2 regions of the Paenibacillus sp. YSY-4.3 genome follow, and region 1 is predicted to be linked to the other one. Evidence: riboswitches for the same ligand, from Rfam matches in the RefSeq annotation. Region 1 holds a riboswitch; the other holds the start of a gene.
The links. Region 1 has a riboswitch for ZMP and ZTP ahead of ACYUJT_RS22375 (TIGR01440 family protein). Riboswitches for the same ligand answer to the same signal wherever they lie in the genome.
Positions count from the first base shown of each region.

Region 1 (14,687 bases):
GCGATGAGACAGCAATTCCGTAGTATTGCACTTATTATTTGCAGTTTAATGATCTTATTTATGTCGTGGGAAGGACAAAAAAGCGATGCCGCCGCTCTTGGCGGCTCCATACCGGATGAATCGATCCGGCTGCGGATTCTGGCCAACTCAGATCGGCCGGGCGACCAGGTGGTGAAACGGCAGGTTCGCGATGCGATCGTCGAGCAGATGAATGGATGGGTTCAGCAGCTAGAAGCTCCCGTCAGCCTTGCGGATGCTCGGCGAATCATTCAAAGTAACCTGGATTTAGTTGAAGATACGGTAAAGCGCACGCTTGAAAAAAGCGGCAAAACCTATGCTTATACAGTGGAGCTTGGGGTCGTCCCTTTTCCAACGAAAATGTACGGCGGAGCTGTTTACCCGGCGGGTGATTACGAGGCACTGCGCGTGACCTTGGGAAAAGGCGAGGGCAAGAATTGGTGGTGCGTGCTGTTTCCGCCGCTATGCTTCGTAGATGCTGGCAGTGGTGAAGCGCTGGCGAAGAGCGGGGGCGAGGTTGATGCTGACATTCAAAATGCCGCCGCGGCTGGAAATAAGGCAGTTGTAGGCACATCGGATTCAGCCGGTGCTCAAGGTTCCGTCGACAGCGGTGGGGCAGTACAGGCGCATGTACAGGTACAGCAGGAGAAAGCAGAGGTTCGTTTTTTTCTGTGGGATATGCTGTCGGGACTGTGGGACTGGATTGTCGGTTTGTTTAAATAAGCGATTTTCAAATGTTTCAAAAAATGTGGAGGGCTTGTCGAGCCAAGCGTGTAACCGGGCAGATAGGGTTGCGGGGCGGGACAAGCTTTTTGCGTTGTCCATGTTAGGGTATAATTATTAACGACTATAGATGAAAGTTAGAGTGGATACGATATGAACGACTACGATGAGGTCAAACAACCGATAAAGGAAATTGAAATAGCGGAGCCGCGGGGCGAAGTTGCCAAGCAGGCAAAGCGAGCTGAGTGGTCCGGAGAGCGGGATCAGGGGCAGGGGATTGGGCAGCAAGGTACGAAAGCAGCGGAAGGGGATCGGACGCGCTGGTGGGATGTCAAAGGAGCGGGCAGCGATAAGGCAATTGTAGAGGCGGCGGCGGTGCTGGCGTCGGGAGGAACGGTCGCCTTTCCGACCGAGACAGTGTACGGCCTCGGCGCAGACGCCCGGAGCACGGCGGCGGTGGAGTCGATCTTTGCCGCCAAAGGGCGGCCATCCGACAATCCGCTGATCGTGCATATCGCCGACATGAAGCAACTGGACGGTCTCGTCACGGAGGTGAACGAGACGGCGCGCGCGCTCATGGAGGCTTATTGGCCGGGGCCGCTGACGCTGGTGCTGCCGGCGGCCCCCGGCGCCGTCTCGCCGCGCGTGACGGCGGGACTGTCCACCGTGGCCGTGCGCATGCCGGCCCACGATGTGGCGCTGCGGCTGATTGCCGCAGCGGGGTGTCCGGTGGCGGCGCCCAGCGCCAACCGGTCGGGGCGGCCGAGCCCTACGCTGGCACAGCATGTGGGCGAGGATTTGGCCGGGGCGATCGACGGCATCGTCGACGGTGGGCCCACGGGGGTGGGCGTGGAGTCGACGGTGGTGGAGGCCGGCCCAGACGGCACGGTCACCGTGCTCCGCCCTGGCGGGATCACGGCCGAGCAGCTCGCCCGCATCGCGCCGGGCGGCGTGAGCCTGGACCCGGCCCTGCAGAAGGCGGACGGGATCCAGGACATCCCGGCACCGAAGTCGCCGGGAATGAAGTACACGCACTATGCGCCGCGCGGAACGCTGCGCATCGTGCGCGGGGCCGCCCCCGAAGCTGTGGCGGCCCGGATCGCCGCCGAGCTCGAGGCGGCCGCGCGGCGCGGGGAAGTGACGGGAGTGCTCGCATTCGATGAGCACCTCCCTTACTTTCGCGCCGACTGCGTGCTCTCGCTCGGCAGCGTTAACGCGCTAGAGACGGCTGCGCATCGTCTCTACGGCGCGCTCCGCCGCTTCGATGAGCGCGGCGTCACTTACATGCTGGCCGAGGCTTGTCCCGAGGACGGCCTCGGCGCCGCCGTCATGAACCGCCTGCTTAAAGCGGCGGGACATGACGTAATAGATGTATAAAGGCTTACTGTAGAAAGGCGGTGCTGCCGTATGATATCCATCGGGCTTACCGGATGGGGGGATCATGACGACTTATATTCTCCCGGAACGCCATCAAGGCAGAAGCTGGGACTATATGCCCGTCATTTTCCTGTCGTGGAAGTCGACAGCTCGTTCTACGCCGTTTTGGGCAGGGATACGTACTCCCGCTGGCTGGAGATGACACCGCCTTCGTTCAGTTTTATTCTCAAGGCATATCAAGGAATGACCGGGCACACCCGGGGAAAGGTCCCGTTTGAGGGGCCGGGAGCCATGTTCCAGGCTTATTTGGATTCGATCGCTCCTGTCGTAGAGTCTGGCCGCCTTCGCGCGGTCATGTTCCAGTTTCCGCCCTGGTTCGACTGCAATCCCGACCATGTCCGGCAGCTACGGGCGGTAAGGAAATGGATGGGGCGTCTTCCGCTGGCTTTGGAGTTCAGGCATCAGAGCTGGTTTGCTCCAGGCATGCGTGAGCGGACGCTGGACTTTATGCGCGAGGAAGGCTGGATTCATATCGTGTGCGACGAGCCTCAGGTGGGCCAGGGCTCGGTACCGACAGTGCTTGAGCCGACGGACGAACGGTTGACGATCGTCCGGCTGCACGGCAGAAATGCCGCCGGCTGGACGCAAAGCGGTGCGCCCAATTGGCGGGAGATCCGCTATTTATATCGCTATAATCGGGAGGAATTGACGGAATGGCGAGACAAGCTTCGCGAGCTGGAGTCGAGGGGCGCAAAGGAAATATGCATGATTTTTAATAATAATTCCGGTGGAGATGCGGCTTCGAACGCCCGGGAGATGATGGAGATCCTCGGGATGGAGCCAGCGGAGCTGCCGCCTTCCCAGCTTGATTTGTTCGGCGAGTAACCGGAGGGATAAGTTGCAGCGTACCGGTCAAAAGCTTGTCATGAACCATCCCAGGTTCGCATATGGTTGTACTAAAACAACCTCGGACATGGGAGTGTGGCGTTATGGCTATAGTATACGAGCGGCTGGGTGAACTGTTAACGATTGCTTTGATGGCCGCGGCTTTGGGAATGGACGCCTTTTCCCTGGGAATCGGAATAGGCATGCGCGGTGTAAGGAGCATGGAAATGTTCCGGATCAGCTTTCTGGTTGCTTTGTTTCACTTCTTGATGCCGCTGCTGGGCATCGTAGCCGGGCAATACGCAGGGGAACTGCTGGGAGGCTTGTCGAAGTACGTATCCGGCAGTCTGCTTGTGCTTCTTGGGGGGCATATGATATGGAGCTCTCTTTTTGGCGGCAATGAGCGGATTGTGGATTACCGTTCTTTTTTTGGAATATTGCTGTTTTCCCTGAGTGTAAGCGTGGATTCGTTCTCTGTAGGCGTATCCCTGGGCATGTTCCATAGCGACCTGCTGCTGACGGTCATTGCTTTCGCTGTATTCGGCGGAATTATGTCGATCCTGGGCTTGCTGCTTGGCCGGGGCGTAGGTGACCGGTTGGGGGAATACGGGGAAGCGGCGGGCGGCGCCATATTGCTTGCGTTTGGACTAATTTTCATCTTTTGATACAATGTCACATAAGATACAACCGGATATAAGCTGGAGGTGAACAGGCTTGCGAATATTGTTTGTATGCACCGGCAATACTTGCCGCAGCCCGATGGCGGAAGGAATATTCCGCAAGCTGGCGCGGGAGCGGGGGATAGATGCGGAGGTTGCTTCGGCGGGCGTTGCTGCTGTGGCGGGGCTGCCGATTTCCCGGCATGCCGAGGGCGTGCTGAAGGATTTGGGCATTTATGACCAGATCACGTCCACCCCGCTTCATGCTCAATTGATCGAATGGGCAGATATCATACTTACGCTGACTGGGGGGCATAAGCAGCAGGCGATAGCTGCTTTCCCCGAGAAGGCGGATAAAATTTATACGTTGAAGGAATATGTAGAGGAAGATGAGGTTGTTCTGGCTGAGCAGGCCGAGCTGAGCCGGCTGATCGCTGATCTCGAGCTGAGCCGCGCACTGGGACAAGCTTTGGAACAGGCCAAGGAGCAGCGGATTCGCGAACTGCTGCAGCGGATGCCGCGATATGACATTTCCGATCCGTTCGGAGGCAGCCGTCAGGATTATGACCTTACGGCCCAAGAGATCAGCGCCGCCTTGGAGAAGCTCATTACGAAGCTCGAGAGAGAGCGTTTTCGTTAATGAAAAGGCAAAAAAGCGGGTTGCAATTGTGACGCGCATGTACTATTCTTAAGTGGAATGGAAATGGATCCGATGTAACTGGCGACGATAGTGGATCAAACCACAATGGAGCATCGGAATATACGGCCGGTCGCCTGGGCAAAGAGCACGACGCATCTGCTGCGTCATGCTCTTTTTCGTCATTTCAGACAATTCAATGCACCCGCCGCCGTCACTATCCCTCGTTGTTATTAGGTATAATATAGGCAAGCTTGTCTATGAAGGGTGGATACGATAATGGATAGAGAACTAACGGAGCAATCGCTTCGCGAGCAAGCGGCCGAGGTGTTGGAAGAACTGGTCTCAGCAGCTTCCCTCGGTTCCGGGCATCTGATCGTCATCGGAGCTAGCACAAGCGAGGTGGCGGGCCAGCGGATCGGTACGGCTGGCGCAGAGAATATAGCCGCAGAATTGTATGCCGGATTTGCCGATGTGCAGAGCAAGCATGGCTTTGAGCTAGCCTTCCAATGCTGCGAGCATTTGAACCGGGCGCTGGTTATGGAGCGGTCTATGCTGGAGCGGCTGGGTTTAACCGAAGTTGCGGCAGTGCCTGTCCCGAAGGCGGGGGGCTCGATGGCAGCTGCGGCATATCGCCAGCTGAAACAGCCTTGCCTGGCGGAGAGCATTCAGGCTCATGCTGGCCTAGATGTCGGCGAGACGCTGATCGGCATGCATCTGAAGCATGTGGCTGTTCCTTATCGCCCTGCGCGGCGGTATATCGGGCAGGCTAGGGTGACCGCAGCCTGGACGCGGCCGAAACTGATCGGCGGGGAACGAGCGGTCTACAAGCTGCCAGAGGTGCAGGATTCGCATCTGTGCGATTGATGTTTGAAGTGTCTTCACAGTTTATCATTTTTTAATATAAGGAGGATTTTGGACAATGGATCATTTGAAAAAACAAGACCCTGCAGTACTGGAAGCGATGAATCTGGAGCTTAAGCGCCAACGGAACAACATCGAGCTGATTGCTTCCGAGAACATTGTCAGCGAAGCGGTGATCGAAGCGATGGGTTCAGTGTTGACGAACAAATATGCGGAGGGATACCCGGGCAAGCGTTTTTACGGCGGCTGTGAACACGTGGATATCGTAGAGGATATCGCCCGTGACCGTGCTAAGGAATTGTTCGGAGCAGAGCATGCCAATGTTCAGCCGCACTCCGGCGCTCAAGCGAACCTTGCTGTATATCTGGCTGCACTAAAGCCTGGTGATACAGTTCTTGGCATGAACCTGGCCCATGGCGGTCACTTGACGCACGGAAGCCCGGTTAATGCCTCCGGTCTGATGTATAACTTTGTAGCTTACGGCGTACAGGAAGATACTTTCCTTATCGACTATGATGAAGTGCGCAAAGCGGCTTTCAAACACCGCCCTCGCCTGATTGTAGCTGGAGCCAGCGCTTATCCGCGTATTATTGATTTTGAAAAAATGGCTTCCATCGCCAATGATGTAGGCGCGCTCTTTATGGTAGATATGGCCCATATCGCGGGTCTGGTTGCTGCTGGCCTGCATCCAAATCCAGTTCCTCATGCGCATTTCGTTACAACAACGACGCACAAGACGCTTCGTGGTCCGCGCGGCGGCATGATTCTTTGCCGCAAGCCATGGGCAGCAGCGATCGATAAAGCGGTATTCCCGGGTACGCAAGGCGGACCGCTTATGCATGTGATTGCTTCCAAAGCGGTTGCCTTGGGAGAGGCTCTACAGCCATCGTTCAAGACTTATGCAGAGAACGTCGTCAAAAACGCGAAAGTATTGGCTGAAACACTTGTTGGCGAAGGCCTCAACCTGGTGTCCGGCGGTACGGACAACCATCTGATGCTGATCGATACCCGCAGCCTGAATATCACGGGCAAGGACGCGGAACATTTGCTTGATTCCATCGGCATTACCGTGAATAAAAACGCCATTCCTTTCGATCCGACCAGCCCGTTCGTTACTAGCGGCATTCGGATTGGTACGCCTGCAGCTACTTCCCGTGGCATGGATGAAGCGGCGATGAAAACGATCGGACAAATTATTGCTAACGTTCTTAAAAATTCCAAGGATGAATCTGTCTTGGATCAAGCCCGTAAGCAGGTTAGTGCGCTAACGGATCAATTCCCGCTGTATCCTGAACTGCGTTACGAATAATTTGGGCTGAAGAAGCCGTAAGCTGATACTAGAATGACAATGGGCGTCCCGAAACCTTAAGGTGAGGGGCGCCCTTTTTTTCTAGAAACATGGGGGCTATCTACATAGGGAATAAGTCGTTATAGGATCTTTATGTAGGCCATTCGAAGCAAGGCGGAAGTCATGTTGATACAGTTCGTAGCAATCGGAAAAAGACAGTGATATAATAAACAGGATTTGTGCATCATTTGATGTAAAGGATCGTCATCCTAAGAAGATTCAGCTATAAACCGGAGGGACAAATATGGGAAAATTGGTGGTATGTGATCACCCTTTGATTCAACACAAACTGACTTTTATTCGAGACATGCAAACGAACACGAAGGACTTTCGTGAATTGGTGGATGAAGTGGCTACGCTGATGGCCTATGAAATTACGAGAGAAGTTCCGTTGGAATCCATTAAAGTGCAGACCCCAGTCTGTGAAGCTGAGGCGAAGGTTATCTCTGGCCGGATGCTCGGATTGATTCCGATTCTTCGCGCAGGCCTTGGGATGCTCGATGGCGTGCTGAAGCTGCTCCCTGCAGCCAAGGTAGGCCATGTGGGACTGTTCCGCGATCCGCAGACGCTTCAGCCTGTGGAATATTATGTGAAGCTGCCAACGGACGTTCAGGAGCGCGAGCTTATTGTCATCGATCCGATGCTGGCTACAGGAGGATCGGCGATCGCGGCGATCGATGTGCTGAAGAAGCGCGGCTGCACGCAAATTAAAATGATGAACCTGATTGCTGCGCCTGAAGGTGTACAAGCCGTTCAGGAAGCTCACCCGGACGTAGACATTTACGTTGCCGCGCTGGATGAGCGACTGGATGAGCATGGTTACATCGTTCCGGGTTTGGGAGATGCAGGCGATCGGCTCTATGGTACAAAATAACGTATCGCAATTAAGCGATATTAATTAAGGAAAGGAATTATCATGTCTAAAATCAAGGTAATGACAATTTTTGGCGTCAGGCCTGAAGCGATCAAGATGGCTCCATTAATTCTCGAGTTGCAGAAGCATAAGGAGCATATCGAATCGGTGGTCTGCGTTACTGCCCAGCATCGCGAGATGCTGGACCAGGTGCTCGAGGTGTTCAAGATCGTTCCGGACTATGACCTGGATGTCATGAAGCCGAATCAGACCCTCAATGAAATCACGATAAGAGTTCTGGGCGGCTTGGAGAGCGTTCTGCGCGAGGCGAAGCCGGATATCGTGCTTGTCCATGGGGATACGCTGACCACTTTTTTGGCAAGCTATGCAGCGTTTCTGCAAGGTATTAAAATTGGGCATGTCGAGGCAGGACTGCGCACTTGGAATAAATGGTCGCCATATCCGGAGGAGATGAACCGCCAATTAACGGGAGTTCTGGCGGATCTGCATTTTGCCCCGACCGAGTGGTCGGCCAACAATTTGCGCAAGGAAAATAAGCCGGAGTCAAGTATATATATCACAGGCAACACGATAACCGATGTGTTTCAATATACAGTACAGCCTAATTACTGGAACTCAGCGCTGGACTTTGCCACCGGAAAACGACTGATTCTTATGACGGCTCACCGCCGGGAATCGCAAGGCGAGCCGCATATGAACATTTTCCGTGCTGTGAAGCGCATTGCTGACGAGTTCGAGGATGTCGCCATCGTCTATCCGGTGCATCCTAGTCCTCCGGTTAGAGAGCCGGCGCATGCCACATTGGGAGAACATCCGCGCATCAAACTGATCGAACCTCTTGACGTTGTGGATTTCCACAACATTTATCCGCACACTCATCTGATCGTGACGGATTCGGGCGGCATGCAGGAGGAAGCTCCTTCCTTTGGCGTCCCGGTGCTTGTGCTGCGCGATACGACGGAGCGTCCGGAAGGGATTGAAGCGGGAACGCTTGAGCTGGTCGGTACGGATGAGGAGATGGTTTATGAACGGATCAAGGCACTGCTGACGGATAGTTCGCTGTATGAATCTATGAGTCGTGCGGCAAATCCTTACGGAGACGGAAAGGCATCCGAAAGAATTGTCAATGCGATATATCACCATTTCGGTGTAATTGATCATCGTCCCGAGGATTTTCACAGAAAGTTCACAAATTCGAATGATCAATAATTGTGTTTTTGAACGAGATAGCATACAGTTATACTGTACGGTTTTGAATGCATTCGTTGACAAAAAGTAGACACATTCAGTAAAATAAGTTGGGATTGTCCGATATGAAAATTCCTGATAATAATGGTAATCCTTGGATTGCCGTCGCTGCCATTGGTGGAGCGGGCTTTTTGCTGGCTATGTATATTGTGATCGGCTTTTTGGGTGCAAGATGGTTGGTGGAGCGTTTTGGCGGTCCAAGTTATTGGGTTGCCATTGGAGCCATAATCGGTCTCTTGTCAGGAATCGTCAACATATTCGTACTTATCAAAAAGTTTTTGGGGGCGCAAAATGGATGATTTGGGTTCCATTGTTACAGCCGTATCCCGGTTAACGTTCCTGTTGCTCTCCGCAGTTCTTTTTGGATGGGCTTTTGCCCCGGAATACAGGCCGTTATTGGCCGGATTGTTTCTGGGATTAGTTGTCGGACTGCTATATGTCCGATATTTGTCCATCAAGGTACGGCAGTTGGTTGAGCTTGCAGTTAGTCAGGAACAGCGGAAATTCAACTTTGGTTTCATTACTAGAATTTGTCTGGTATTCATTACAGTCATGGTTGCGGCAAAGTTCGAACAGGTATCGCTAGTATCCGCCATTATCGGACTTTTTGTGCCGCAGCTACTGACCATCCCGGCGAGCATTGTGATCGGGCTCCGAAACAAATCTTAACAGCTTAATCGGGAAAGGGGTGAACATTAACACATGCATTCAGCACCGGTGATTAATCTTGGGGGATTCAATCTTGATCTTTCCGCAATCTTCATGCTGCTAGTCAGTTCGCTAATTGTGTTTGTATTATGCAGACTGGCCGTTAGCAATCTTTCTGTCGAAAACCCTTCCAAAATGCAAAATTTTATGGAATGGGTAGTCGAATTTGTCCAGGGGATTGTCGGAAGCGCGATGGATCTGAAGAAGGGGAAGCCTTACATATCCCTAGGGCTTACGCTTATTCTGTTCATTTTCATATCCAACCTGCTTGGATTGCCTTTCAGTATTATTACAGAGGCTCATAAAGAGGAGAGCTTTCTGGGCTTCATTATTGAAGCGACAAGAGGCCTTAGCGATGGGAATCATGTCGAACTGCTTTGGTGGAAATCGCCTACAGCGGACATATCGGTAACGGCCGGGCTTGCGATCGTCGTATTCATCTTGATGAACTACCTTGGTCTTAAGCTGAACCGCAAGCATTATCTGAAGCATTATATCGAGCCGTATCCGTTCTTCTTGCCGCTCAACATCATTGAGAACCTGGCAAAACCGGTCGCTCTTGCGATTCGTTTGTTCGCAAACATTTTTGCGGGCGAGGTTCTGATCACGGTCATTCTGAAGATGGGATTCTTAGGTATTCCATTCTTGGCCGTATGGCAAGGGTTCAGTATATTTATCGGCGCGCTTCAAGCCTTCATATTTACGATCCTTACGATGGTATACATTGCACAGACAACGATTCACGAAGAAGATCATTAATAAACTCGGAAGGCACGAGCCGCATCCGGCTCGCCCCGGAAGAGATCTATTATATTTAAAAAAATCACAATGAGAATAGTTTAAGGAGGATATTTACAATGGAATTTTTGGCAGCAGCTATCGCAGTTGGTTTGGGCGCACTTGGCGCAGGTCTTGGTAACGGTATGATCGTTAGTAGAACGGTGGAATCCATCGCTCGTCAACCAGAAGCACGTGGACCGCTTCAAACAACAATGTTTATCGGTGTTGGTATCGTCGAGGTAGTACCTCTTGCGGCTACAGTTATTGCATTCTTGATCATGTTCTCTTAATAATAGTTTCGGTTTGGCGGGGAGGGCCTATGCCATCCGCGCCTTCGTTTTAAGAGCATAGAAATAATCAGAAACTATTATTAACGGAAAGGAGTGACTTCGGTGACTGTCCTTTGGGAGAATATTGTCATTACCATAATTGCGTTTGTGATTCTTTATTGGTTGCTTAGCAAATACGCTTTCAGTAAGTTATTTGCGGTAATGGAGCAGCGCCGCGAGTTGGTGCTCGGGCAACTGGAAGAAGCGAAGCAAACGAAAGAGCAGGCAAATGTCTATGTCGAGGAGCAGAAGGCTGCTCTTAATCAGGCTCGTCAAGAAGCCTATGAAATCATCGAGCAAGCGAAACAAAGCAGCAGCAAGCAAGCGCGTGATTTGCTGGAGCAGGCGAAGCAGGACACTACTCGCATGAAGAACGAAGCGATCCGCGATATCGAGAGCGAAAGAAACAAAGCCGTCGATTCCTTGCGCGGCGAGATTGGTACTTTCTCTGTCAACATTGCCTCTAAGCTGATCGAGCGTGAGGTCGAGAACAATCCAGAAGAACAAGAGAAGCTTGTTAACCAATATCTTAAAGAGGTAGGTAGCAAATCATGAGCCGTGAAGCTGTTGTAGCGGGCAGATACGCCAAAGCCCTGTATGAAATTGCAGCGCAGGAAGGGCGTACACTGGAAGTTGAACAGGAAATCAGAGCTCTCGTACATGCTTTTAATGAGGATAAAGATATACAGAAATTTATTTCTTCCCCGAATATTTCGGAAGCAGCTAAATGGGAAGCGCTTGAGGGAGCCTTGGAGGGCAAACTGTCGAAGTCTGTTGTCTCATTGGTGAAGCTTCTCGTAGAACGGGGAAGAATCGGAATTTTGCCGGAATTGCTAGACCGCTACATCAAAATTACTGGCGAAGCATTTGGACTGGCTACCGCAACGGTCTATACGACTTACCCTCTGAATGAAGAGGAGAAGGCGGCGATCGCGGACGAATTTGGCGCTTTGGTCAACAAGAAAATTCGTGTTCTGAACGAGATTGACAAGGATCTGCTCGGCGGAATGAAAGTCAGAATCGGCGATACGCTGTATGATGGAAGTTTGGCTGGAAAGCTTGAACGGTTTGAGAAGTCTTTTCGAAGACAAGCACTGTAGATAGGGGTGAAAAACTTGAGTATCAGACCTGAAGAAATCAGTACGCTGATTAAAAGTCAGATCGAACAATATAAATCGGAAATTGAAGTGGCCGAAGTCGGCACCGTTATTCAAGTTGGTGACGGTATCGCTCGCGTCCACGGGCTTGAGAACGCCATGGCAAACGAACTACTCGAGTTTGAGAACGGCGTTTTTGGCCTTGCGCTGAACCTGGAAGAAAGCAACGTTGGGGTTGTTATTCTAGGACCATACAGCGATATTCGTGAAGGTAACCAAGTTAAACGCACCGGGCAAATCATGCAAGTACCTGTTGGAGATGCTCTGCTAGGCCGCGTCGTGAACCCGCTGGGCCAGCCGATAGATGGAAAAGGACCTATCGCAACGACGGAATTCCGTCCCGTTGAGAACAATGCGCCGGGCGTTATCGACCGGAAGTCGGTTCATGAGCCGATGCAAACCGGGATCAAAGCGATCGACTCGATGGTTCCAATTGGCCGCGGACAGCGCGAGTTGATTATCGGTGACCGTCAAACGGGTAAAACTGCTATTGCGATCGATACGATCATTAACCAAAAAGGCAATGGCGTAAAATGCGTATACGTAGCTATCGGACAGAAGCAATCGACTGTCGTTAACGTGGTTGAGACGCTTCGCCGTCATGGAGCGCTTGATTATACGATCGTTGTTACGGCATCCGCTTCGGAGCCGTCACCGCTTCTTTATATCGCACCATATGCAGGCGTTGCGATGGCCGAGTACTTCATGTACAAAGGCGAGCACGTACTGATTATTTATGACGACTTGTCCAAGCAAGCGGCTGCTTATCGTGAGTTGTCCCTCTTGCTTCGCCGTCCTCCGGGCCGTGAGGCATATCCGGGTGACGTCTTCTATCTGCATTCCCGCCTGTTGGAGCGTGCAGCGAAGCTGAGTGATGAATTGGGCGGCGGTTCGATTACCGCGCTTCCATTTATCGAGACCCAGGCTTCTGACGTATCGGCGTATATTCCGACGAACGTTATCTCCATTACGGACGGTCAGATCTTCCTGGAGTCCGACCTGTTCTACTCCGGTCAACGTCCGGCGATCAACGTCGGTATTTCGGTATCCCGGGTAGGGGGGTCCGCACAAATCAAAGCGATGAAGAAGGTTGCTGGTACGCTTCGTCTGGATTTGGCGCAATACCGCGAGCTTCAGGCATTCTCCCAATTCGGTTCTGACCTCGATAAGTCGACGCAAGCTCGTCTGACTCGTGGTTCCCGTATGATGGAAATCCTGAAACAGGGCGTAAACCAACCTCTTTCCGTTGAAAAGCAGGTTATTAGCTTGTATACGGCAGTCAAGGGATATCTTGACGATATTCCAGTTGGCGATGTGCGTCGTTTTGAAGCTGAATTCCTCTCTTTTGTGGACAGTCAGCATGAAGAAGTTCTGCAGTCGATCCGCGACACGAAAGATTTGACGGCAGAAAACGAGGAAAAACTGAAAGAAGTTATCGAGAAGTTTAAAAGAGGTTTTTCCGCATCTAACTAATACAGCTTCATGAATCGGCTGAGCTTGCCGGTTCATGATTACTTATAAGAATACTCGTTTTGGTTCTGCCAAAGCTGGATCGCGTTTAGCCTGTAGCGGGACAATGTTCTAATCAGGTCTGTAGCCTGATTAGCTTTGGCAAGAGCCGAAATTTGAGAATACGTTACGTGAAGTTAAGCGTATGCTTTTCGAAGTAACTTTGGCTTACAGCCAAAGCAAGATAATGCTTACGATGCGAGTTTTGGCTTTGCCAAAACTGAGTAATGCTTTCGAAGTAACTTTGGCCTTTAGCCAAAGTTTGAGGGTGGTGAAATCATGGCAAAAGGGATTCGCGAGATAAAACGTCAAATCAAGAGTGTTCAGAACACCCGTCAGATTACGAAGGCGATGGAAATGGTTGCTTCGGCCAAGCTTAGAAGAGCGCAAGAGAAGGCTCAATCCTCCCGCCCGTACGCAGAGAAGCTGAAAGAAGTCGTGAGCAGCATCGCTTCCAGCACTGACGGAGTTACGCATCCGATGCTCGTGACTCGCCCCGTAAAACGGACGGCCTATATTGTTATTACGGCTGACGGCGGGCTCGTTGGCGGATACAATACGAATATTCTTCGTAAAGTGATGGATGAAATCAACCAGAAGCACCAATCCCAATCCGAATACGGTCTATACGTTATCGGACGCAAAGGACGGGACTACTTCAATCGCCGGGAGCTTCCTGTGCTGAAGGATGTCGTCGAATTATCTGATTCGCCGAAATTCGCCGATATTAAGTCTTTGGCTTACGCGGCTGTTCAGGGCTTTGAAGAGGAACAATTTGACGAGGTCTATATTTGCTATAACAAATTTATAAATGCGATGAGCCAGTTGCCGACCGTAGATCGCTTGCTTCCATTCGACAGTGTCGAAACGAGCGGACCGACAGCGGAATACGAGTATGAGCCTTCACCTGAAGCTGTACTTGAAGTTCTGCTTCCAAAGTATGCTGAAACACTGATTTTCGGTGCCCTTTTGGAAGGGAAGGCGAGTGAGCTTGGAGCGAAGATGACAGCAATGAGCAGCGCAACGAAGAACGCAACGAAAATGATCAACGAATTGACCCTGACGTATAACCGTGCTCGTCAAGCGGCTATTACCCAGGAAATTACGGAAATTGTGGCGGGTGCCAACGCCCAAGGCTAGCATTTTCGTTTTCGATGATAGTTTGCGGATATGCAGGAACGCCAGGCGCTACTGTATGGCTCTCAGCCATTGTAAGGAAGTGATGTTCCTCATGCGAACGTCTTCCGGCTGCTTAGCACCGCAAAACTTTAAGGAGGGAAACAACTATAATGAACAAAGGACGCGTTGTTAGCGTAATGGGTCCGGTTGTTGACATTGAATTCGGACGCGGACAACTCCCGGATATATTCAACGCTATTAAAATTGTGAAAGAGGGCGCGCAGGATGAAGACAGCGGTCTAATCCTGGAAGCATCCAATCACTTGGGCGACAACCTTGTCCGCTGTATCGCCATGTCCTCGACCGATGGTCTTGTACGTGGTGTGGAAGCAGTAGACTTGGGCGCTCCAATTTCTGTTCCAGTAGGTGAAGTGACTCTGGGCCGCGTATTT
Region 1 is NZ_BAABMC010000009.1:175,820-190,506, reverse strand. It holds gene spoIIR (stage II sporulation protein R) at 4-741, shown strand; gene ACYUJT_RS22395 (L-threonylcarbamoyladenylate synthase) at 895-2,118, shown strand; gene ACYUJT_RS22390 (DUF72 domain-containing protein) at 2,149-3,003, shown strand; gene ACYUJT_RS22385 (manganese efflux pump MntP) at 3,108-3,668, shown strand; gene ACYUJT_RS22380 (arsenate reductase/protein-tyrosine-phosphatase family protein) at 3,718-4,302, shown strand; ZMP/ZTP riboswitch at 4,367-4,449, shown strand; gene ACYUJT_RS22375 (TIGR01440 family protein) at 4,579-5,166, shown strand; gene ACYUJT_RS22370 (serine hydroxymethyltransferase) at 5,222-6,472, shown strand; gene upp (uracil phosphoribosyltransferase) at 6,756-7,385, shown strand; gene wecB (non-hydrolyzing UDP-N-acetylglucosamine 2-epimerase) at 7,428-8,594, shown strand; gene ACYUJT_RS22355 (AtpZ/AtpI family protein) at 8,699-8,932, shown strand; gene ACYUJT_RS22350 (ATP synthase subunit I) at 8,925-9,302, shown strand; gene atpB (F0F1 ATP synthase subunit A) at 9,336-10,100, shown strand; gene atpE (F0F1 ATP synthase subunit C) at 10,199-10,411, shown strand; gene atpF (F0F1 ATP synthase subunit B) at 10,514-11,005, shown strand; gene ACYUJT_RS22330 (F0F1 ATP synthase subunit delta) at 11,002-11,550, shown strand; gene atpA (F0F1 ATP synthase subunit alpha) at 11,566-13,080, shown strand; gene atpG (ATP synthase F1 subunit gamma) at 13,396-14,256, shown strand; gene atpD (F0F1 ATP synthase subunit beta) at 14,406-14,687, shown strand, end outside.

Region 2 (14,687 bases), on a different contig from region 1:
AAATATTTGAGCTTATCTTGAACGCCGTTTAAATCCAGCCCTTTTGTGCATCTTGACAATCAGCTCATCCACTCTTCGGCTTTGATCTTGCAGCGCATCGTTTTCGTGCAGCGGAATTCCATCCGCCAAAGATTCGTTCCCTAGTTGATTTAACTTTTGTTTTTCCATTTCAAATAATTTAATCCACTCTTTCATCCATTCATCTCCTTATTTAAATCAAGACGATGATTATAACAGTTTGTGCGAACCCTTAGTTCTTATTATGGAGGAGTTTATAGTTGATTTTAATGAGTTTTAGGGGTATTTTTTTAGCTAGTTTTAAGGGTATGTTCTATAATATTTCCGAATAAAATCTAAAGACGCTCAGATCCGACCGCCGAGCGTCTTTATTATTTTACCGATATCAACATATGTTCTTCTCACTTACTCGCTGCGAACTACGCGGAAACCTTGATCCGGGCCAAAGCCATTGGCCTCAAACTTGCCTCGAAAAGATATCTCGTTGTTCCTGACGTCGCCAATCCAACCGCCGCCCTTCACGACCCGGAAAGCACCGCCGCTTATACTACTATCCAAGTCTTCCCCATACCAGTCCCAGCACCATTCTCTTACATTACCTGACATATCGTAAAGTCCTAGCTCGTTAGGTTTCTGGGCACCGACGGATTTTGTTGTATTACGGTTGCTTTCGATTTTAGGCCAGTTCCAATCTCCGGATAAGTATTTCTCCCCAGCATTCCTCCAATACCATGCAACCTCATCTGCGTCATTGTTTCCGCTGTAGGTGTAGCCCTTGCTCTCCTGGCCGCCACTTGCAGCGTATTCCCACTCGGCTTCGGTCGGCAATCGGTATCCATTAGCTCCCTCATTAATCGTTACTGTCCATTTTAAATTATCGTGCTCGCTCTCATTATTCCGATCTTTCTTATTTTTGTTTATATTGTAGTACGGCTTTAAGCCTTCTTTGATACTGCGTTGATTACAGTACTCGACAGCGTCATACCAGCTTATCGTCTCTACCGGCAAATCATCGCCTCGGAATCCCGAGGGATTGCTTCCCATAACCTCCATCCACTCTTTTTGAGTTACCTCATATTTACCGATATAAAAGTTCGATATAGTTACACTTTTTCCGTAATAGTTAGAGTTTTTGTTCATCATCGTCCCACCCTGGACGAACACAAGGTTTTCGTTCTTTACAGGCATTGCGCTTTGTACAGGCTTTTCCTGCGAACAAGCGCTGACAACAAATATATTGGCCATTAATAGTAATATTAATAATTTTCTCATGGATATATCTCCTTCAGAGTACGTATGTTAATTCTTGAAAGATCATATTTCAGCAGTACATAGGTAAGTATCCTGTATTGGAAATATATAAGGCCGCCGGTTGGTGTGACCGGCGGGCCTTAGCATTATTCAATGATAAGAAGACTTTCTCAATATTCTGGAAGTTTGGCGCTTACTAGTTTTTGATTTGTTACCACACTGCTATTACCACACCGTTACGTTAGAGCTTCCGCTGCTTTGATAGCCTTCTGTCGCTAGCACCTGGTAAGACCAGTTGCTTCCCAGATTCATTCCGTATTTCTTCCATGCGTTAACATGGTTGCTAAACGTGATAGCAACGTTGCTTCCAGTCGGTCTCTTCGACTGTCTTACACTCCAGAACTGCTGGAAGGTTTGCGTGCCATCGATGGAAGGTGCGTTGTATCGCATAGACGTGTATACGTCATATGTGCCTCCATCGCTAGTCACGGTACCTTTATACGTTCCGGTAGGTCGATAAGTCCCCCAACTATCCACAACGTAGTATTCGATAAGCGAGTTTCTTGTCCATCCATACAACGTCAAGTAGCCATTGCCAGACGGCGCCCAGACACCGGCATTGTAGTTGATTACCCTATTTGCTGACCCCGTATTCCAGCCTTTGCCGACAACAAAATTCCCGGTGTTCGACCATGTCACACTGTAATTACCGCCGGATCCATTGACCGCATTTACTGTTCCGCCGCCATCGGTCCAATTTTGCCAATAGTCCGTCGCTGCATTTGAAATTGCTGCAAACATCCCGAAACTCATGGAAGCCGCAAGAACTGCCGTCAATACTTTCTTCTTGAACTTAAACATCATACCTACCTCCCAATATATTTTTTGTCACTACTTACCTACACACTACTTGTCCGTTGTTTTTCCTTGCTGCACATAACTTAACTGTGCCCAATATTCTGCTAAACTTCTTTCTATCACCTCCTGACTAGTAAATTATAGAATGTAAGCGTATACATAACTATTACGAAATTAAAGGTTTATCCTTGCTTTTTTTACATATTTTTGGGTGTGTAGGGAGGTAGGTTATTATGGGGAACCCCTGTAGTAACTCTATAACGCAAAAAAAGCCGCCCCATATAGGGCGGCATTGCTATTATACTTGATTACGATTCGGTTCTTTGAGTTCAATCCCAATCCCACTATAAGCTTAGAAATAAGAAGTAATCCCATGCACCAGCTTGTTTCTCATTACTAGGAATAAATCTAGCGCCATTTTCACCTCGGATTCGATATCAAAAGCTTCTTGCATTGCAGAGAACAGTCCCCCTAATGTCTTCTTCTCCCAGCCTTTGAAACAATGCAACTGCGTTTGAACAATATTACATACAGATGGAGAAAATAATTATAGTTATAAATTATCTTTGATAGTTATTGAAGGTATGTTACCGTGGATGGTAATAAAATCCAAGGGGAACTCGCATATCTAGCCCATTAAACTGCGAAGTCCCCCTACTCTGAGAGGGGTATTATTTTGAGCCAATCATCAACAGAAACTTTCATTCGTAACTTCGAAAATAGAGACATGCCTTTGCTTGGCGAGTTGTACCAATCAGTAATAGTAAAAGAAAATGCAATATTTTGGTGGATAGGGGACGAAGATAATTGGGGAAATGTTTACTGTGCATTTGAAGATGGGAAAATGGTTGCCAAGGGGCAAGTTAGCATTATTAACGTTGTACCTCCCGGTCGTTCAAAAGAGAACAATCACTCCATATACGTCAATCTTAAAACTATTCCCGAAAGAGAAAATGACATTGTTTTACTCGACAATGTCTATCAGTATCTTTTCATAAGAGCAAATCAATTAAAGGAAACATTGCCTAAAGAATATGGAACAATGCTTTGTGTTGGTAACGATTCAGCGGAAACAGCAAACAATCAGTTTTTTATTCAAAAAGGATACCTTCATCTGAATAGTTTGTATCGTATGAATCGAGATTTGAATGAACCGATTCCTGAGTTAAAGCCACAAGAAGAGTTTCAATTCTCATACTGGAAGATGGAGACATCTGACGAAGAAAAGGATTACCTTGATATAGATGCTGAAATTTGGCCTGACACCCCAATAGGTCTTAATCGGCTATCTGAAAACAAAAATAACAAGCTATGGACGTCCATGATCATATGTCAATCAGACACTATTATTGGCGGACTGATGACATGGCAAGAAGCAGAGCACGGTGTAATAGAGGATGTTTTTGTCCGCGAACCATGGAGAAAACGCGGCATTGCCAAGTATTTACTTACACAAGCTCTGAAATATCTCAAAGCTAATCAGTTGCAATCCGCTAGCCTCATGGTTTTAACAACAAATAAATCCGCCTTGGCTTTATACGAATCGGTTGGCTTCTGCGCGGATAAAGAAGAAGTAAGGTACTTTACAGAGCTAAATTAGGCGACACAAAAAGAGGGGTTGGAGTTCTAGGCCCCTCTTCTCCAGCGAGGATATCACGCACCCTGTTCGATTGTACTCCCCTTCCTATAACCACCTACTCGGAAAACATGGGTTCTCACCGTCCACGTCCAGAAAAAATAGATTATTCTGCTAGATACGCTCATTTTTCGTTGCTCTTGTGGATATGTATTCGATATTTCGATCATAATAAGCCTAATTACCGCTAAGTGATCGAATAAATATGAATTTTCATATATATTTACCGATTTTCTCTTCCTGAGCGAGTTTATATATCAATATTCGAATAGAATAAGCTGCACTATGAACGATTTCCTATTGTGCAGTCCTCTTTTCATCATTTCACATATTCTTCTTTTAAAATACTGTATATTTCTAAATCGACAATTCCCTTTCCTGCCCATAATGCAGCTTGTCTAAGCATTCCTTCTTTGATGAAGCCGTTTTTCAATAGTACCTTCTTAGAATTTTCATTGAGAGGCATCACTTCTGCCTGAACTCTGTTGACGTTGACTTCCACGAACAAGAAATTGAGCAAAATTTTCACCGCTTCCGAAGCGATACCTTTTCCCCAATGGGATTCAGCTAAAAAGTAGCCAATCGTCACCATGTTCACTTTTTGATTAAAGTCGGCAGCTTCAATTATTCCAAGCAAACGATCCGGTTGAGGATTGGCGAATATCCCCCACTTCACCCTTGACCTTTTATTATAATCTCTCTCAAAATGGCCAATCATATTTTTTACAGTCTTTTTATTGTGTTTGGGTAGAATGCCGCAGTAATTAAACACCTTGTCATTGTCATAGATTTCAAATACTTCGTCTAAATGATCATCTTCAATCTTTTTCAACATGAAACCATCTGATTTCAGGTTAGGAAACTGTTCAAAAACTGCTTCTATGTTCATTCCGTCACCGCTCCATGTATTCTTTTTTTATTGAAAGTCTTTAAACTCCAGCTCATCCCCAGTCCACAATGCCTATTGGGGTCCCAATAATAATCACGTTCCTTCCATACGGTTCATCCTAGTTTATCCCAAGCAACACGAGTATCCTAACAGCTTCCGACATGTCTATGTACGCCACTTCATGTTCATGGAAGTTGCTTAGTAGTTATCCTATTTTCTTTCTATTGTAACCCTGCAGAGAAGATAACTCTTCTTGCTTATTGCTGAAGTGTAATGAGAAATTGCTATTTTCCATAGGCTATTTCTATTATCCAATTACAATTGCAACTGGAGTCACCGACTATAGACGCCAGCCAATATATCTAAACTACCAAAATTATACACCAAAGATGGAAAGTATAGATTATATTTTAATTCCCGAACCCTTCTGCTTAGACTTAAAAAAGCACAACCCCATTGGATTGTGCTGAACTCGTATCCCAAATGCTTGTTATATTTAGCGAACCAATGTCTTTACGAATGTAACTCTATGGTAATCAGAAATAAAGAAATCCTTTTCGTAGTTAACCATATCAAAACCAATATTTTGATAGAACGATAAGGTTGTTCCGTTGTCCACATGACCCAAAGTATAAAGCATAACCTCATTACTGCCTAAATCCGTAATTTTATTGCATATTGTATGGATTAATTGTTGTCCGATTCCTTGTCGTTGATAGCCCTTCTTCACAGCCACTCCGACGATTTCAAAACGACCTGCATCCTCATGATATATATAACCTGCATGACCTATAACTTTATCTTTACCGTCAACGGCTACATAATAACCATCATTCTGAGTTTCTTCCTTCGATTTTAAAAATTTCGACCAACGTGCAGGGTATTTCTCAATAATGAACTTAGGAAACTGTAGAGGATGACCTGCCATAATTTCTTCAACATCAGTTTGGTCTTTTTGTTCCAACGATCGAATATGCACCTTTAAGTTCCCCCAAATATCCAATTATCTTTAAACAATATGGTCTGAATCTAATTTACCTGATGGATAGTACGGATAATCCATCTTCTCTTGAACTTGTCGAACCACTTCCTCGTTTGTGAGCGATTCAATGACATACAGTCCCAGGTCAATTGAAGCGGATACTCCGCCGCCTGTAAAGATGTTTCCATCCCGTACAAAACGCTCCTTAACAACTTCGGAGCAATAAGGGGCCAATAGCTCGTAAGCAGATGGGTTCGTTGTTGCTTTTTTGCCATTTAGAAATCCTGCCGCCCCCAGAATCAAAGCCCCCGTACAAACGGACACTTTGTATTCTACATCTCGGGCAGTCTGAATCCATGATATAAAATCCGTATCATATCTTAGTTGCCTTGTAGATAACCCTCCGGGGATAAATATCAAATCATAGCCTGATAGGTCAGGGGAAACATGATTTACTTTTACAGTTAATCCTCGGTCATCTTTAATTTCTTCCTTATTCGAACAAAAATCCCATGTCACATTTTCTTTAGTTTGCAGAATCCCCATCCATGTTACTGCTTCATAAAAACCGACAAAATCAAGTGTGGTCATCTTGTCAAACAGAATAAAAGCCATTTTCATCATTACGCACCTGACCTTTCATCATGAAATAAAAAAAGCATCTGGTCTACAGACCAAATACTTTGCCCAGGCGTACGGCTTATGATCATATGTGCTCCCTCGTGGTACCCCACGTTTACGCCAGTCACACATACCAATTAATTCCTACTCAATATATATCAAATATTTCTGAATGTTACAACAGTAATTTCCAAGTGTGATTTTTTTGACTGCTCCGATACTTTTTAATATTAAATGAATTATGATACGTTTCACGGCTTTGGAGCTAGAACAATATTGCACTATCCCCACAACTAGACAATAAAGAAAGAGGGTCATGCACCGTGGGCGATTGCACTCCCCTCCCTATGACCTGTTAATTCACTCTGGAAACATGATTTCCATCCCCTCTGATTCTTGTCCAACTAGATCACATTCTGCTGACCGTGCGTGACCTTGTTGCGCTCCTAAGAGTGTATTCGATATTTCGAGTATAATAAGCCGAATTACGGTTAAATGAGCCAATATATATGAATTTTCATATACATATACAGCTTTTCTCTTCCTGGGCGAGTTTATATATGAAAATTCGAATAGAATAAGGTACACAACAAACGACTCCCTACTGTCCCTGGCTTAATCGCATCTTATATGCGGGCATCAGTAAGCATCCGCCCAGGAAGTTGAAAGTTATGGCTGTTCACCTGCGGGCAAAGCTCATGTTCATCAAAGCAGGATAATTAGTTGGAGGTCAACTTTAACCATTTCGCTGTCAATGTTTTTGCATGCAACATCTCTTCTGGTATTCCTTCGAATATAATATGTCCCCCTTGTTTCCCTCCTCCTGGACCCAGTTCGATGACCCAGTCGCTCGCCGCTATAAAATCTAGATTATGTTCGATGATGATCACGGAATTGCCTCTGTTTACAAGCGTTTGAAATACGTCTAGAAGTTTTCCATTATCTTTCGTGTGCAGTCCTAAGGATGGCTCGTCCAATAGGTAGATCTGGCCTTCTTTTTGCAAGTGGCTGGCAAGTTTCAGACGTTGGATTTCCCCTCCGCTTAGCGAGCTTGTCGTCTGTCCTAAGGTTAGATACCCTAATCCTACGTCTCTTAGCGTATTCACTCTTTTTATGATCTTTGGCATCTGAAAGTAGGTCATAGCCTCATCGATCGTTAAACCTAAAATTTCTACAATATTTTTATCTTGATATCGATATGACAGTGCCTCGTCTGAATATCTCGTACCGGCACATGCTTCACAAGGGATCGTCACCGGATCTGCAAATGCAACGTCTGGCGTGATCACTCCTTTTCCTTCGCAGACAGGACATGCTCCTAAGGAATTAAAGCTGAATAAACCGGCTGGTCGTCCTGTTTCCTTCGAAAATATGGAGCGAATATCATCCATGATTCCCATATAGGTAGCTAGTGTCGAACGGCTAGAAATTCCTATACTACCTTGCCCTACCATGATCGTTTCTGGATAACTTTCCGCGAATGCTTCCAGCATTAAGGAGCTTTTACCTGATCCAGATACTCCACATATAGCGACCAAGACATTTTTAGGAATGTTTACGCTTATATTTTTTAAGTTATTGTGACTTGCATTTTTTATTGTAAAATGACCTTTTATATCTCTTGGATTTTTGTTTATGTTTAGGCTGTAATTTAGGATGGTAGCAGCGGGAGAGTTTTTTAGTCCTTCTAATTCCCCTTGATAGATCACTTCTCCTCCATGTACACCTGCTCCTGGTCCCATCTCTATGATTTCATCTGCTGCTTTAATTACGGATAGATCGTGCTCAATGACGATTACAGTATTATGTTGTTCTTTAAGACTTTGCAGCATCTGTATTAACATGTCCACTTCTTCTGGATGAAGTCCTGCACTCGGTTCGTCGAATATGTATGTGATATTGTTCAGACTGCTCCCTAAATGTCGAGCGATTTTTACTCTTTGCGCTTCGCCGCCGGACAGAGTGCCCATTTTTCTGGAAAGGCTCAAATAACCTAATCCCATGTCTACTAGTTGTTGGATCAGTGGAATCGCTTGGAGTGCGATCGATGCTCCCATAGGTCCCTTGATGTTCTTTAGTTCCTCAAGTAATTCTGTCAGCTCTAATTGGTCGTATTCTGCTATATTTAAACCTTTTATTTTACATTCCAACACCTTTGGGTTCAGGCCAGAACCTTGGCAGGTTGGGCACAATGCATGTGTGGATACAGCCAAGACGTCATCTTGGGACACTTCTTTTAACTTTGTGACATCTCTATTAATATAAAGCCGCATAAATCTGGGCAATAGCCCGTCCCACTCATGAGGTTGAGGTCCGTTCTTCGTGTGAAACGGTGCGAAGACTTTTTCGCCTTCCGGGGGACCGTATAATAGCAGGCGGAGTTCTTCTTCGGAGTAGTCCTTAATGGGTTTATCCGGATCGAACAATCCGCCGGTCATCATCCATCTGCCTTGCCAACCGGAAGGTGATAATGGCTTAAATTTCACGGCATAATCTCGAAGCGACTTATCGTAATCGATCATCTTATTGATGTCGGGTGTAATGACCTCCCCGAATCCACCACATTGCGGACATCTGCCAAAGGAGCTTTGACTTGAAAAATCACTAGCAGAGCCTATGGCTGGCTCTCCTATTCTTGAGAACAAAAGTCTAATCAATGGATGGATATCCATAAAGGTGCCGACGGTTGAGCGTGAATTGCCCCCTATAGGCCTTTGTTCCACAACTACAACCGGGCTTAAGTTTTGCATCAGATCGGCTTGAGGTCTTTCATACCTTGGCATTTGATTTCTGACATAGAGGGGATAGTTCAAGGTCATTTGTCTTCTGCTTTCCGTTGCTAATGTATCAAATACAACAGAACTCTTGCCTGAGCCTGACAGACCCGTAAATACGGTGATTTTTTCTTTTGGAATGTTTAAATCTATATTTTTCAGATTATTTTCTTTAAGCCCTCTTAAAATGATCTCATCTTTTATTTCTGACATTTTACCATCCCTTCTATGCCGTATATATTTCACCCATTGTCCTTCTGATCAGTATGAACCTCCACATTCTTTTTCAAAGTTATCAAGCAGTGCCCGCACTTCATCCGTTGACTTGGTGCTCATCATTTGATGCCTTAATTCACTAGCCCCGCGAAAGCCCTTGACATATACTTTGAAGAAACGCTGAAGCCCTGACATGGCACGTGGCAGCTCTTCGATATATTGATCATGAAGATCCAAATGCAGCTTTAGAAGGTCCAGGTATTCTTTCGGGCTATGCTCTTTGGGTTCTTTTTCAAAAGCGAACGGATTGCTGAATATTCCCCGCCCAATCATAACGCCATCTACACCGTATTGCTCCGCAAGCTTCAGCCCTGTTTCACGGTCAGGAATATCTCCGTTAATGGTTAGAAGGGTATTGGGTGCTACTTCATCGCGTAATGCTTTAATTTCCGGAATCAGCTCCCAATGCGCATCCACTTGGCTCATTTCTTTCCTTGTTCGCAAATGAATAGAAAGGTTCGCAATATCCTGTTTTAATATATGCGTTAGCCACTCACGCCACTCGTCTACCTCCTCGAATCCAAGCCTTGTTTTCACACTTACAGGCAGTCCTCCCGCTTTTGCTGCTTGGATAATTTCTGCGGCAACATCAGGGCGAAGAATAAGGCCGCTGCCCTTCCCTCTCGATGCCACATTTGGAACAGGGCAGCCCATATTGATGTCTATGCCTTTAAACCCCATCTCTGCCATCCCGATACTCATTTGACGGAAATATTCGGGCTTATCTCCCCAAATATGTGCAACCATAGGCTGTTCATCTTCTGTAAATATCAAACGTCCACGCACACTTTTGTGCCCATCTGGGTGACAATAACTCTCCGTGTTTGCAAACTCTGTAAAAAAAACATCAGGTCTGCCTGCTTTACTCACCACATGACGAAACACTACATCGGTCACATCTTCCATTGGAGCAAGCACAAAAAAGGGTCGTGGTAAATCACGCCAAAAGTTATTTATCAAATCAAATTCAAATCCTTTCATTATATAGAAACGACATCAAACTCTCGTCCATTATTCTTAAGTATACTGTTCCACATCTTTTACACTTATAACATGCCTCATCACTTATGATCAACCAGAAGTGCTCAGGGATACATTATGGAATGTATTTTTTAACATTGACTCGATCTCAGCTTATCGTTTATAGTACCTACGTGCTTCAATGCGAAAAAGCCCAAAAGCATAAAAGTAAAAAGGCGATAAAAGGCGGATGGGGACACATATCTTCAACCGCTAACCTCATTTATAAGGAGCTCCAGCATCATGGACCGACGGCTTAGTTTTTTACAAAGTATTAGTCTTATCGTTTTCATTCTTGCATTTCTGTTTGTTTCGATCTTTATATTCAAGGCAGAGCCTCATATCCCGCTTCTGGGCGCAACGATCGGCACTGCCGCCATATTACACTTATACGGATTTTCCTGGAGGAAGCTTGAATCCTCTATCATTCAAGGCATACAATCCGCGATTATGCCGATCTTGATTCTTTCGCTTATTGGAATATTAATTGCCGTTTGGATGATGAGCGGAACCGTGCCGACCATACTGTATTATGGACTGGATTATATTGAACCGCATTATTTTGCAGTGAGCGCGTTATATGTCACCATCATTGTATCGATGTTCACCGGCAGCTCGTTCACCACAGTCAGCACGGTCGGTGTCGCCTTGATGGGAATTGCCATGACAACGGGAATTTCACTTCCTCTGGCAGCGGGGGCAATTGTCTCAGGCGCCTGTTTTGGGGATAAAATGTCTCCGCTGTCCGATACGACGAATTTTGCACCTGCAGTAGCCGGGATCTCTTTATATACACATATTCGTAATATGATGTATACAACGGTGCCCGCGTTAATTTTCACAACGATATTATTTCTTCTGATCCCGACAACCGGGTCTATTGATTTGAGCTCTATTCAGTCCATCAAGGAATCATTGCAAAGGGGGTTTCATCTTCACTGGTTAACGCTGCTGTCACCCCTTGCGGTCATTGCATGTTCCGCAAAGCGTATACCGATCCTTCCCACATTAATAGTAGGCATTGTTACTGGACTTTTGATAACGGCATTTGTTCAACAGCAAACCTCGATAGGTAGCTGGTTCAGTGTGATGCAGGGCGGTTACAAGAGTACCATCATGAATGAGACTGTAGCTGAGATCGTGAACCGAGGCGGCCTGCAATCGATGATGTGGTCGGTGTCCCTGATCCTGATTGCTTTATCATTAGGCGGATTGCTGCAGCACTGTGGAGTCATCGAAGCCTTGTTCCGTAAATGGATTGAGCCACTAAAACGGCGCAGCAGCATTGTTCTTATGACGGGCGCATCATCGATCGCCGTTAACGGCATGACAGGGGAGCAGTATTTATCCATTCTGCTGCCGGGCCAAATGTTTAAGGATGAGTATACCCGTAGACAAATTCCGGCCAAAACCCTGTCACGAACCCTGGAGGATTGCGGAACACTCGTCAACCCTCTGATTCCATGGGGCGTCAGCGGAGCTTTTTTCGCTGCGACCCTTGGAGTTCCGGTTCTTGAATATGCCCCATTCGCTGCATTCCTGTGGTTAAGTCCGATATTCACTTTCGGCTTTGCCTTGATTCCGCAATTACAGCGGAACTCGCTGGGAACAAGTAAGTGATACCAATGAACTGCCCCTGCTGGAGTAGAATAAAAGAAAGAGGGTGCTTAATCACAAGCCCCTCTTTCTTTTTATTGATTTAAAGCTCTCTATAGGCTGGCTGCATGAACTCCGGAGTGGGTTGATCCACCGGGTGTTCAAAATATTGCAACTGAACTGATGCTTGTGTTTGATCTTGCAAAGGCATTGCCGGCTGTGTTCTTTGATAGGGCTCATCTACAAACATGATTCTGCGCTGAACTTGCATGAGCCCATTCACAACGCGAAGCGCGATCCAAAAAAGTACAACTCCCACGCCTACGTAAAACATATATTGCTGATTATAGGTCCAATCGATATGAAAATAACTGAACAAACTATTTTCCAAAATATCAAGCTGCATTTCATTCATCAAAATGATATGCACGACGGGAAGGGCTATAAATCCAAGCCCTAGTGAAATCACAGTTATCATAATGACAAAGAATACAATGCCTGTTACAAATCTCATGGTTACGAGCAGCAGATTTCGAATAAATAACCCACCGTCAAAACCTCTCACCATTCGCATAAACCAGTTCTGCCCAGCATTAGACTGTGGATTGTAGGTATACGAAGCAGGAGCAGCCGGTAAACCTAAAATTTGTCTAATTATGCTTTGTTCAAAACTCACAATCCCATCCAACAGCTTGGCTACTCCAAAAAATAAGGGTATCCCGATAAATAGGGGAATCAAAGCAATTGAAAGAGCGAGCCCCGTTATCGCTACTGTAAAATAGATAATTCCTAAAGGGAGAGATAGCAATAAATAGAGGATCGTTGCATAGGTTTTTGGATTAAAAAGCACCCAATTCACTTTACCTGTCGGCGTTTTGGCATTCACTTCAGTTGCCTTCATATCAAACACTTCCTTTGATTCATAAGTTCACGTTCTAAGTTATGAATCCTATTATAACCGCCTGATTCGCTTGTCATAACCGTCTCAGGGAGTATCTGAACCTAGTCTTTAGGCTAGGATCGATATCTGCTTATATCATCTCATTTATTCTTTGCGAACCGTCAACGTCACTGACTTCAAATAGGATGAGTGCTGCCTATCTAAGATGTGGCTATATTCACCCTTTAAACAAGATCGAAGTAGTCAAAAACAAATATACTTAAACATTACATAATTCCAACAAATAGATGTGTTATCATAATTTTATACAGTTGTAACAAGGAGAGATTTGGAATTGAATAATAATTTGAGTATCGCAAAGGAAGCATTAAATAACTACTCAATAACATGTAGATCAATTGACTTTATTGGACAGAGTGCAAATATTATCTATAAAATAACTGACCTAGAAAACAACTGCTATAGTCTCCGCTTACATATATCAAACAGCGAAACCATCGAAAGTTATTGGACTAAACAAGAAGTAATTCGTTCAGAAATGGTTTGGCTTCACTCCTTAACTTTGGATACAGATTTAACTCTACCTTCACCAATTAAGAATATTCACGGGGAATTCATTACAGATGTAAACAGCACAAAATGCACTTTACTAAAATGGGTGGAAGGTGAGCAGAAACCATTCATTACTACATTAGATGATGCTGGATACGTAGGCGAGATGATAGGTAAATTACATAGACAATCATCGGATTGGAACCCCCCCAGTTTATTTGAACGTCCTACATTTGATGGCTCTCGAATATTGCAATCACTTGAAAAGCTTAAAGAGCAGTCTAATGCAGGATTGCTTAAAGTAGGTGATACTGAGCTACTTCAGAATGCAGGTCAACGTGTAATTAATATGATGAACTCTATCGAGAGAACATCCAGCAATTGGGGCATGATTCATGCGGATTTGATTCCAAGTAATTTTGTGTTTCATGGCAAAGAAGCGAGACCTATCGATTTTGGTGCTTGTGGCTTTGGCTTTTATTTATTTGATCTTGGCTGGACTTTTTCATATATTCATCCTTCATTCAGAAACCAGTTACTTAAATCATATTCTAATTATTATTCGTTACCAGAAAACCATATTGAACTATTAGAAGGTTTTTTTATTGCAGGGCAACTTGAAACAATGAATTTTTGGCTGGGGCTACCAGACTCTCATGAATGGTTACCAAACCATATTGGTAAATTAGCCAATAGAGAAATTAATTGCTATGTAAAGAATGAATCGTTTCTTTTCAATGGTATACCTTATTGGGAATAAAAATTTCTTACACTGTAAAACGCTATTAATCTCTAAGATTAGTAAGTACACAAAAGAGCCATTTAGAGAGGTCTAAATGGCTCTTACGCCTTTACTCTCACCTGTTAAACTGTGCTGAAGAATACCCCTATCATAACCCATTAGCACTAACATTTCTTTTACTTAAGAATGGAAATCATTTACGAAACATAATGAATTAATACAACAAACGATAGAATGGTTAAGAAGATAATCATTGCTGTATCTTTAAAGGAATCCTTAACGCGAATATGTGAAAAGATGCCGCCTACACCTGTAATAGCAAATATAAGTGCACCTGCCGTTGCAAAAGTTGATGCCCAATATCCAGCAATTAAAAGTGCTGCCCCTGCTAGTTCAACAATTCCAGTTACAAATCGAAACCATTGGGGCAATCTTAAATGATTAAATGCTTCCACATGCATTTTGATACCCGTAACTTTTCCAAATCCTGCAAATAGAAACATGATTACAAGGATTCCTTGTAAGATATAAGTTAATATTTCCACGTCACGTCTCACTTCCTTCTTCAATT
Region 2 is NZ_BAABMC010000006.1:124,637-139,323, reverse strand. It holds gene ACYUJT_RS18900 (aspartyl-phosphate phosphatase Spo0E family protein) at 13-195, opposite strand; gene ACYUJT_RS18895 (formylglycine-generating enzyme family protein) at 424-1,290, opposite strand; gene ACYUJT_RS18890 (glycoside hydrolase family 11 protein) at 1,495-2,130, opposite strand; gene ACYUJT_RS18885 (GNAT family N-acetyltransferase) at 2,804-3,727, shown strand; gene ACYUJT_RS18880 (GNAT family N-acetyltransferase) at 4,083-4,652, opposite strand; gene ACYUJT_RS18875 (GNAT family N-acetyltransferase) at 5,149-5,616, opposite strand; gene ACYUJT_RS18870 (DJ-1/PfpI family protein) at 5,662-6,255, opposite strand; ZMP/ZTP riboswitch at 6,313-6,393, opposite strand; gene ACYUJT_RS18865 (ATP-binding cassette domain-containing protein) at 6,975-9,242, opposite strand; gene ACYUJT_RS18860 (tRNA dihydrouridine synthase) at 9,291-10,286, opposite strand; gene nhaC (Na+/H+ antiporter NhaC) at 10,569-11,945, shown strand; gene ACYUJT_RS18850 (sensor domain-containing protein) at 12,025-12,822, opposite strand; gene ACYUJT_RS18845 (phosphotransferase enzyme family protein) at 13,157-14,134, shown strand; gene ACYUJT_RS18840 (DoxX family protein) at 14,314-14,685, opposite strand.
Region 2: it holds a riboswitch for ZMP and ZTP, as region 1 does, so the genes downstream of both, ACYUJT_RS18870 (DJ-1/PfpI family protein) here and ACYUJT_RS22375 (TIGR01440 family protein) in region 1, are expected to answer to the same signal.